2 regions of the Colwellia sp. Arc7-D genome follow, and region 2 is predicted to be linked to the other one. Evidence: predicted binding sites of a transcription regulator. Region 2 holds the regulator's gene; the other holds the start of a gene.
What was found. Region 2 encodes NrdR, which represses ribonucleotide reductase genes. Its sites were predicted from a motif close to AAACACNANATNTNGTGTTT; they were not measured.

Region 1 (5,522 bases), 1.4 Mb from region 2:
TTAGGTGTTTTATTAAAAGTCGTATAAGTCATAAATTTATTCTCAGAAAGTTCACGTTTATATTTATGTTAAGCTGCAATACTGTAGTTATGTGAGCTTTCACATAAACCAATACTTATGGCGTTCGTTGTTTTTATTGGCATTCTACTAACGTTTTTAATCTTTTGTGTACTTTTCTGTCTGTAATCAAGTTTAATTATTTTGGCATTACCTTCTAGTAATTCGCGCTCGGCAAAGGCGAATGAACAGGCAAAACTGACATAAAAACGAATAGCTTCTAAAGCATTAACTGAGCATATTGCTAAGAAAAGACGCTCTTTCAATTTACGTTCACTGACTTCTATAGTGTTACCGTCCACTTCATAACTACCAGGGCCTTGCGACTGTAATAATTGCGTAGTGATAATCACAGCATCAAAATATTTTGCGATACTTGAAGCACGCTTTAAAATTGCCGGATTGACCATGATGTCGTCAAACACTTCACTTGGGTCAGAAAATAAATTACGTAATATGTGAGTATATGAACGAGAATGAATAGTTTCACTAAATGCCCATGTCTCAACCCATGTTTCTACTTCTGGTAGTGAAACAAGTGGTAGTAAAACAGCATTTACCGAACGTGCAGCCATAGAATCAAGTAACGTTTGATATTTTAAGTTCGAAATAAATATGTGCTTTTCAGAGTCAGTTAAGCTCTGCCAATCGGCACGGTCTTTAGATACATCAATTTCTTCTGGACGCCAAAAGAAAGATAACTGTTTTTCAATCAGTTTTTCAAACGCCATATAGCGCTGTTGATCGTATCGTGCAACATTTACACTGTTTCCCAAAAACATTGGCTCTAACAAAGCATTGTTAGCTGTTTGGTTAAACGTAGTGTACGACATTTATTTCTCCTTGAAATAGCGCGCTCGAAAGGCTGTATTTCATTACTTAGTGTTGGTTATCTAGTTTTTTTATTATGTGTATTGCTTGAAAAATTGGTTGGCAAAAAAAGAGGAAAACCTGTTGTTTTCCTCTTTAAGTACGCTATATCTTACACGCACCGCCGGCACAATCATCTTCAATCTCAATTTGGTTGTCGTCAGCGCCATCGCGAGTATTGTGATAGTACATCGTTTTAACCCCTAACTTGTAAGCGGTTAAAATATCTTTTAATACTTGTTTGATAGGCACTTTTCCACCTTCAAAACGAGCAGGATCATAATTGGTATTAGCAGAAATAGTTTGGTCAATAAACTTCTGCATTATGCCAACCAATTGCAAGTAACCTTCGTTACTTGGAATATTCCAAAGTAACTCATAGTTGTCTTTTAAACGTAAATACTCAGGTACAACTTGCTTTAAAACACCATCTTTACTTGCTTTAATGCTGATTAAACCACGTGGTGGCTCAATACCATTAGTCGCATTAGAAATTTGAGACGAAGTTTCTGACGGCATTAATGCTGATACGGTTGAGTTTCTTACGCCGTGCTTTTTAATACTGGCACGAAGTGACTCCCAATCTAAATGAAGTGGTTCACCGGTAATGTTATCGATTTCTTTTTTGTAGGTATCGATAGGCAAAATACCTTGTGATAAACGAGTCTCATTAAACTTAGGACAAGAACCTTGCTCAATAGCTAATTCGTTAGAAGCTTTTAATAAGTAATACTGTATCGCTTCAAATGTGCGATGCGTTAAGTTGTTCGCACTACCATTTGAATAGAAAACACCATTTTTTGCTAAATAGTAAGCGTAATTTATAACACCTATACCGAGAGTACGACGACCCATTGTAGCGGTATGTGCTGCTGGTACTGGGTAGTCTTGATAATCTAATAAGCTATCTAAAGCACGTACGGCTAAATTAGCTAAACCAGATAACTCGTCTAGGCTTTCAATTGCGCCTAAGTTAAATGCCGATAAAGTACATAGGGCTATTTCACCGTTTGGATCGTTTACATCTTCCATTGGCTTGGTTGGCAAAGCAATTTCTAAACATAAGTTACTTTGACGAATAGGCGCAACAGTCGGATCAAAAGGTGAGTGAGTATTACAGTGATCTACGTTCTGTAAATAAATTCGGCCTGTACTTGCACGCTCTTGTGCAAATAAGGTGAATAATTCAATCGCTTTAATACATTTTTTACGAATTGAATCATCAGCTTCGTATTTAACATAAAGCTCTTCAAACTTATCTTGGTCTTCGAAGAAAGCGTCATATAAACCTGGTACGTCACTTGGGCTAAATAAAGTAATAGATTGGCCCTTAATTAAACGCTGGTACATTACTTTATTAAACTGTACGCCATAGTCTAAATGTCGAACGCGGTTTTCTTCAACACCACGGTTATTTTTAAGTACTAATAAGCTTTCAACTTCTAAATGCCATAATGGGTAGAATAGGGTGGCAGCACCGCCGCGAACTCCACCTTGCGAACAACTCTTAACAGCTGTTTGAAAGAGTTTATAAAATGGAATACAACCGGTATGAAAAGCTTCACCATTGCGGATTGTACTACCCAGTGCACGAATTCGACCGGCATTAATACCAATACCTGCACGTTGAGATACGTATTTCACAATCGAGCTAGATGTTGCGTTAATTGAATCTAAACTATCGCCACACTCAATTAATACACAAGATGAAAATTGGCGAGTAGGCGTACGAACACCAGCCATAATAGGCGTAGGTAATGAAAGCTTAAAGGTTGAAATAGCGTTATAAAAACCTTTTACGTAATCTAAACGTGTTTCTTCAGGGTATTTTGCAAATAAGCAAGCCGCCACTAAAATATATAAAAACTGTGCACTTTCATATATCTCACCAGTAACACGGTTCTGTACTAGATATTTACCTTCTAATTGTTTTACCGCAGCGTAACTGAAGTCTAAATCACGGCTGTGATCCATAAAGCCTTCAAGTAGCTCAAATTCTTCAGGTGTGTAATCAGCTAATAAATGCTCATCATACTTGCCCGCTTCTACTAGTTTTACAACATGCGGGTAAAGCTTAGGTGGCTCAAATTGGCCATAAGCTTTTTTACGTAAATGAAATATGGCTAAACGTGCAGATAAATATTGATAATCAGGTGTTTCTTCCGATATTAAATCAGCAGCTGATTTAATAATGGTTTCATGAATGTCAGCAGTTTTAATACCATCATAAAATTGAATATGTGACTTAAGTTCAACTTGAGATACCGAAACATTGTCTAAGCCGTTTGCAGCCCAAGCAATTACTTTATGGATTTTTTCTAAGTCGATTGGCTCTTTAGAACCATTGCGCTTTGTAACAAAAAGGTTGTTATTCATGAAAGACCTGTAAATCTAATTGTTGTTTTAATCACCCACAGTAGGTGCTTAAAATGTTAATTGCCTCAAAATGTCATTTATACGAGATAAATCGTATATCATTCAATATGTCTCTGAATGAAAAATGCACTATATCTTGGGGTTTTTAAAAAACTAATCACAAGATAGTGAGGTTTGCACTACAATGCAAGCGATATAAATTATCGTTTTTAGGTTGATTTTTTTAGAGTAAAAGTTCTGTTAGTAACAACTAACTTAGTAGTGCTTTTTGATTTTGGTTTTTGTAAAACGCAACGGTTATTTTCATTTATTTTTTAGCACTAAATTATTTTAAGTTAATTTTTGTGTTTTATATGACTAAAGGTAATAAAAAATATAATAACCTTATTTATCAGTGTCTTATGTTTTTGGTTTGATTATTGAACACATGAATTGACGAGTGATTATTTTATCAACGCATTATGTTTATCTTTAGTACGAGTGCAGAAATAAGGATGATATTCAGGCGGCGATGGGGTCTTAAACTGCTTTTACAAAGAAAATCTGATAATTGACGTTTTTTTGTCCAGATAACCGCCTGAGATGTACTTTTTACCAATATTTTTACTTTATAGTTAATAAACATTATCCATATGTGCTCAAACTTAATCGCTTCATTAGCCAATAAAGGAGATTAAATCTAACGGTGCAGCAATTATGTGATCAGCCTGCCACGATTGACAATTTTCATCACTGAGAATATATCCCCACTGGGCAACAAAAGTGGTCATTTTTGCACTATTGCCAGCTTGAATATCACGTAAAGCGTCTCCGACATAAAAGCATTGCTGATGATCAACACTCATTTGTTTGCAGGCATATAAAATTGGCGCTGGATCAGGCTTACGTTTTGTTAACGTGTCACCCGCAACCATAACAGCACATTGACTAAATTCAGGGTAGTGTGGCAATAGCAGTTTAGTTAGCCCTTCAGGTTTGTTGGTGACAATCCCCCAAGGTATTTCATTTATTTCTAAATGCTGTAGTAATTCTGCTACCCCTGAATAAAGGCAAGTATGCACAGCAATATTTTCTTGGTAGTAATCGAGAAATTGCTGACGTAATACTTCATAATCGTACTGTTTTATAGCATCACCAAAGCCAAGATTTAGTAAGCCTAAAGCACCATCTGAAGCGATAGGTCGATAATCTTGTGCTGACACTTGTGGTTTACCGTACAGCGATAACACATGATTTAAAGCCGCGCCTAAATCATCAGCTGTATCTAATAATGTACCGTCTAGGTCAAAAAGTACGCTGGCTATATTTTTGGTGTTCTGAGTTGAAAGCATAGTATATCTCTAGATTAAGGTTGACTTGAAGGGATGTTCGCGTTGAGAACCGTTTTTCAACGCGATGATGGCTATTAAAGATTAAACCCGTTGACAACAAAGAATATAGTTAACATCTAATGATGAGATTAATTTATGATTTTCAGTAAAAGGATTATAATGAATACCAGCAGCATCAATACATTTTAAGTCAAATGACTCAGCCCAAGCGATTAACGTTGAGGGCGAATAAAGCTTTTATGATCATGTGTTCCATCGGGTACCAATTTGAATATTTTCTCTGCAGCCACGATAGCCAGTAAATAAGCTTTCAAAGATTTATTCAATGTTGAGAAAAAAACAAAACCACCTGGCTTAACCATTTGTGCACAGGCACTGATGATTGATTCAGGATCAGGCACATGTTCTAGCATTTCCATACAGGTAACTACATCATAATGTTGTGGTTGCTGCTGAGCTTTTTCTTCTGCAGTTATTTTTTGATAGTCAACATTAACACCTGTTTCCAAAGCATGTAGCTTGGCAACATTTAACGGCTCTTGGCCCATGTCTATCCCGGTAACTTCTGCACCAAGTTGCGCTAAGCTTTCAGCTAAAATTCCACCTCCGCAACCAACATCAATTATTTTTTTAGCAAATATATCGCCAACATGCTGACAAATAAACTGACGGCGAAGCGGGTTTATTTGATGTAATGGCTTAAAATCACCATCTAGTTCCCACCATTGGCTGGCAACTTGTTCAAACTTTGCAATTTCGTCGGGGTTAACATTTAAGTTGTTAGACATAGATATTTATCATTGTTGGTTTACTTATATTTCAGATTCTAAACCAATATTTACGACAAGCCTAGTAGCAAGATGAATTCACTGTAAATAAAGCTTTTAT
Region 2 (5,522 bases):
CATTAGCACCTGAGTTTAAAGTTTATCAACAAAACGTTTTAGATAACGCTAAAGCGATGGTAGCGGTTTTACAAGAACGCGGATACAAAGTTGTATCTAACGGTACTGATAACCATTTACTATTGCTTGATTTAATAGATAAAGATATCACGGGTAAAGATGCTGATGCCGCGTTAGGTCGTGCACATATCACGGTGAATAAAAACTCTGTACCAAACGATCCACGTTCACCATTTGTAACGTCAGGACTACGTTTAGGCACACCGGCTATTACGCGTCGTGGTTTTGGTGTTGAAGAAACAAAAACTACCACAGGTTGGATCTGCGATATTTTAGATGATATCAACAACGAAGATGTTATTGCTAAAGTTCAAGCTGGTGTTAGTGAACTTTGTGCTCGTTTTCCTGTTTATAAGTAATTAGCGTTAGTTTAAAAATTAGCGGTTAATTACGTTATAAAACGTAAATAAATAACTTAGAATGGCCACATTAGTGGCCATTTTTTTTGACTGATTTTTATTTGCTAGGTTATAGTGCGAATAATGCTAAGTTATTTCGCTTAATGAACTGTTTTCAATTAAAATACTGACATTAAAATGCTCATGACTTGTTAACAACGGAATTTATCAATGTATTGCCCCTTTTGTTCAGCCAACGATACTAAAGTTATTGACTCTCGATTAGTCTCAGACGGTCATCAAGTCCGTCGCCGTCGTGAATGTTTAGCCTGTCATGAAAGATATACCACTTTTGAAAGCGCTGAATTAGTGATGCCACGCATTATTAAACGTGATGGCTCTCGCGAACCTTTTAACGAAGATAAAATGCGAAATGGCTTATTACGCGCATTAGAAAAAAGACCGGTTAGCACTGAACAAATGGAGTTGTCGATTAATAAACTGAAATCGCAACTGCGAGCAACCGGTGAGCGTGAAGTGTCAAGTGAAATGCTCGGTACAATCATAATGGAGCAGCTTAAGAGTTTAGATAAAGTCGCTTATATTCGCTTTGCTTCTGTTTATCGCTCGTTTGAGGATATTAAAGAGTTTGGTGAAGAAATTGCACGCTTAGGTGACGACGACTAACCAGCGATATTGAAATAAAACACATTAAAATGATTTAACCTTGAGTCAAAAATGAAAACTTTTTCGTTACAAGATCATCAATTTATGCAACGCGCTATCCATTTGGCAAAGCGTGGGCACTATACAACATCGCCTAACCCGCGTGTTGGCTGTGTTATTGTGCTTAATGGCGAAGTGATTGGCGAAGGGTTTCATCAAAAAGCAGGGCAAGGGCACGCGGAAGTTCATGCCTTAAAACAAGCAGGTGCGAAAGCTAAAGGTGCTACAGCATATGTTACGTTAGAGCCTTGTAGCCATTTTGGGTTAACACCGCCTTGCGCAGAAGCATTAATTAAGGCGCAAGTGGGCCATGTTATTGCTGCTATGGTTGATCCTGACCCTAGAGTATCAGGTCGTGGTCTTGAACGGCTGAAAAGCGCAGGTATCACCACAAAATTTGGTTTATTAGAGCAAGATGCTAGGGCATTAAACCTAGGCTTTATTACATTGATGACGACTAAGCTCCCCTATGTTCGCTGTAAATTAGCAGCAAGCTTAGATGGAAAAACGGCAATGGCCAGTGGTGAAAGTAAGTGGATAACTTCACCTGAGGCTCGCGAAGACGTGCAACGATTAAGAGCCCAAAGTTGTGGCATTATTTGTGGTGCAGACTCTGTTATTTGTGATGATGCCCAAATGACAGTGCGTTGGAATTCTCTAGGTGAATTAAAAGACAGTTATGCAGAGGCAGACGTTAGACAGCCGGTTCGAATTATTATTGATGGTAAGAATCGTCTAACACCCGATCTCGCTATGTTCAAAACCAGCGGTAAAATATTATTAATTAGATCTTCTATTGAAAATAGCCAAACATGGCCGCATTTTGTAGAACAAGTCGCCATTTCTCAGGCTAAAGATAGCGAGTATATCGATCTCAAACAGTTATTATCTTATCTGGCTCAACAAGGTTTGAATGACGTCTTAATTGAGTCTGGTGCCAAGTTAGCAGGCGCGTTTATGAGTAAAGACTTAGTTAATGAACTGATACTTTATCAAGCGCCAAAACTTATTGGCAGTGACGGTAAAAGTTTAGTTAACATGCCTGCTTTATTGCAGTTATCAGATGCTAAAAACCTCAATATTAACGATGTTACTCTGGTAGGTAAAGATATCAGAATAACGGCACAGTTTACTGATAAATCAGTATGAAATTTAAATGTAAATCATCAGTTATAAAGACAACGAGATATAATATATGTTTACAGGGATCATAGAAGCCGTAGGGCAATTAAGCGCTATTAATAGTTCAGCTGGTGGCGCACGAGTTAGCATTAATACGGCGGCATTAGATTTATCAGATGTAAAGTTGGGTGATTCTATCGCCACTAATGGTATTTGCTTAACTGTGGTCGCTTTAGATAACACTAGCTTTAGTGCCGATGTTTCTAGTGAGACTTTAACACGAACGGGTTTAGCGCATTATAAAATTGGTGATAGTGTTAATCTTGAAAAAGCGATGTTACCTACCACGCGATTTGGTGGCCATATGGTATCAGGCCACGTTGATGCAGTGAGTGAAATTAGTGCCATTGAACATAAAGGTAATAGCATAGACTATTGGCTAACAATGCCAGAGGAACTATCACCCTATATTGCTGAAAAAGGCTCAATAACGATCGATGGAACAAGCTTGACGGTAAACAGCTTAAGTGATGATAAATTTCGTTTAACGATTGTACCGCATACCACAGACCAAACAATTATTAGCAAATACCAAGTGGGCACTAAAGTGAATCTAGAAGTAGATTTAATTGCTCGCTACATTGAAAGATTACTTACCAAGCAAACAGCTGATGAGCCAAAAGCATCAGGTGTTACACATGCGTTATTAGCGCGTAATGGTTTTATTAAATAAAGAGGTTGTCATGAATTTACACACGCCACAAGAGATTATCGACGATATAGCTCATGGTAAAATGGTCATCTTAATGGATGATGAAGATCGCGAAAATGAAGGTGACTTCATTATGGCGGCAGAAAAAGTTACACCAGAAGCGATTAACTTTATGGCAACCCATGGTCGTGGTCTTATTTGTATGCCAATGTCAGCAGAGCGTTGCGAACTTTTAAAGCTTCCGTTAATGGTTGATAAAAATGATGCGCAGTTTACCACTAACTTTACTGTTTCTATTGAAGCTGCTGAAGGTGTAACAACCGGTATTTCTGCTGCGGATCGTGCTACAACTGTTTTAGCTGCTGTTGGCAAAAATGCTAATCACAATTCTATTGTACAGCCGGGTCATATTTTTCCTCTTATTGCTAAAGATGGCGGTGTTTTAAATCGTGCTGGTCATACGGAAGCTAGTGTAGATTTAGCTCGTTTAGCGGGTCTTGAAGCCGCTGCGGTTATTGTTGAAATTTTAAATGAAGACGGCACCATGGCGCGTCGTCCTGATTTAGAAATTATTGCCGAAAAACATGGCATAAAAATGGGCACCATTGCTGACTTAATTGAATACCGTAATGCCAACGAAACAACTATTGAGCGTGTTTCTCAATGTAAATTACCAACCGCCTTTGGTGATTTTGATTTAACGGTATTTAAAGACACTATTGACGGCCAAGCACATTTTGCCTTAACCAAAGGTGAAATTAAGCCTGAAGAGCCAACGTTAGTGCGTGTGCACTTAGAAAATACCTTTAGAGACTTACTCTTTAGCCAACGTGAAAGTGTTGCTAAATGGCCAATGGCTGACGCTTTAGAAAAAATTGGTAAAGAAGGTGGCGTACTGGTCTTATTAGGTAAGCACGAAACGCCGCTAGAGTTAATCGCCCAAGTACAAAAGTACGCCAAGCTTGACGCGGGTGAAACTGTGAAAGAAGTGAAACGTCATGTTGGCTCACGCAATGTAGGTGTTGGCTCACAAATTTTAGCAAATTTAGGTGTGAGTAAAATGCGCCTGTTAAGCTCGCAAACAAAATATCACTCACTTTCAGGCTTTGGTCTAGAAGTAGTAGAATACATTGCTGATTAACGGTTTTTTACCATGAAATACGTTCAGTATTTCATGGCTTAATAGACCTACATGGCTGAAAATATTTAAAGCGGTTTGATAATATTCAAATCGCTTTTTTTGTGTCTAGCTTCTTCCAATTGTCTTTAAATCTTATACTATTTAAGCACTAATATTCTTAGACACAATGTTTATTATATCGATGTTTTCAGTTGATTAAGTGATGGTGCTAAATGAGCCAGTGGGATGGTCATCTTAATGTTTTTTTTCAGATGACTATTGTGAATAGAATTGTGAAAAGTAGTGTGAATGAAGCAATGTAGTATTGAGGTAAATAGCGACTTGAGTATTCTTGAGTATTCGACATCAACACTGTATTTTATAGAAAAAACACAGCCATATTCAATGGAAAGTGGCTGTGTTTTAGCAAGTGTATGCTACTTATAAATTAATAAACTTACTTATTTTATCAATTATGCCAGTGGCATCTAAACCCAATTCCTGATGGATTTCTGCTTGTGTACCGTGTTTAATAAAGTTGTCTGGTAAACCAATGTTGAGAATTTTTTTCGCCATACCTTGACTAAGAATATACTCATTAACCCCTGAGCCTGCACCGCCTGCTATAGCGTTATCTTCTATGGTTACAATGTAGTCATGGCTTTCACATAGTGATTGAATTAGCGTTTGATCTAACGGCTTAACAAAGCGCATATCCACCAAGGTGGTATTAAGTGTTTCAGCTGTAATGGTTGCCTCTGCTAACGTTGTACCAAAATTAAGTATCGCGATTTTTTCGTTAACGCTGTTGTTTTCTAATGAACGAATAACATTAGCTTTACCCAACTCAATGGTTTCATCAATGCTAGGTAGCTCTGCTCCATTACCACTGCCACGAGGGTAACGTACGGCTGCAGGCGCGTTTAACTTATAGCCTGTATTTAGCATGAGTTGGCATTCACGTTCATCAGATGGCGTCATGATGGTGATGTTAGGAATACAGCGCATAAAACTTAGGTCGAAAGCACCTTGGTGAGTCGCGCCATCAGCACCGACAATACCCGCTCTATCAATAGCAAATAACACCGGTAAATTTTGAATGGCGACGTCATGAATAAATTGATCATAACCACGCTGTAAAAAGCTTGAATAAATAGCGACAACAGGTTTTTGTCCACCAATAGCTAAGCCGGCTGCAAAAGTAACTGCATGTTGCTCAGCAATCGCAACATCATAGTATTGTTTAGGAAAACGTTGGCTAAATTGCACCATGCCTGAGCCTTCTCGCATGGCTGGCGTAATAGCGGCAAGTTTTGAGTCTTGCTCTGCGACCTTACATAACCAATCACCAAAAATTGCTGAATAGGTGGGTAAACTTGGCGCACTCTTAGGTAAGCTAGTTTCAGTGTGATCAAATTTTGGTACCGCGTGGTACTTAATAGGG

Region 1: the regulator NrdR is predicted to act here: its motif matches at 3,428-3,447, upstream of nrdA (class 1a ribonucleoside-diphosphate reductase subunit alpha).

What each region holds. Positions count from the first base shown of each region.
Region 1 covers NZ_CP028924.1:2,212,275-2,217,796, reverse strand. The annotation lists gene nrdB (class Ia ribonucleoside-diphosphate reductase subunit beta) at 1-32, opposite strand, end outside; gene nrdB (class Ia ribonucleoside-diphosphate reductase subunit beta) at 69-890, opposite strand; gene nrdA (class 1a ribonucleoside-diphosphate reductase subunit alpha) at 1,033-3,303, opposite strand; gene DBO93_RS09750 (HAD-IA family hydrolase) at 3,960-4,634, opposite strand; partial or broken gene ubiG (bifunctional 2-polyprenyl-6-hydroxyphenol methylase/3-demethylubiquinol 3-O-methyltransferase UbiG) at 4,716-5,422, opposite strand.
Region 2 covers NZ_CP028924.1:3,641,824-3,647,345, reverse strand. The annotation lists gene glyA (serine hydroxymethyltransferase) at 1-419, shown strand, start outside; gene nrdR (transcriptional regulator NrdR) at 630-1,085, shown strand; gene ribD (bifunctional diaminohydroxyphosphoribosylaminopyrimidine deaminase/5-amino-6-(5-phosphoribosylamino)uracil reductase RibD) at 1,137-2,273, shown strand; gene DBO93_RS15705 (riboflavin synthase) at 2,320-2,979, shown strand; gene ribBA (bifunctional 3,4-dihydroxy-2-butanone-4-phosphate synthase/GTP cyclohydrolase II) at 2,990-4,099, shown strand; gene dxs (1-deoxy-D-xylulose-5-phosphate synthase) at 4,520-5,522, opposite strand, start outside.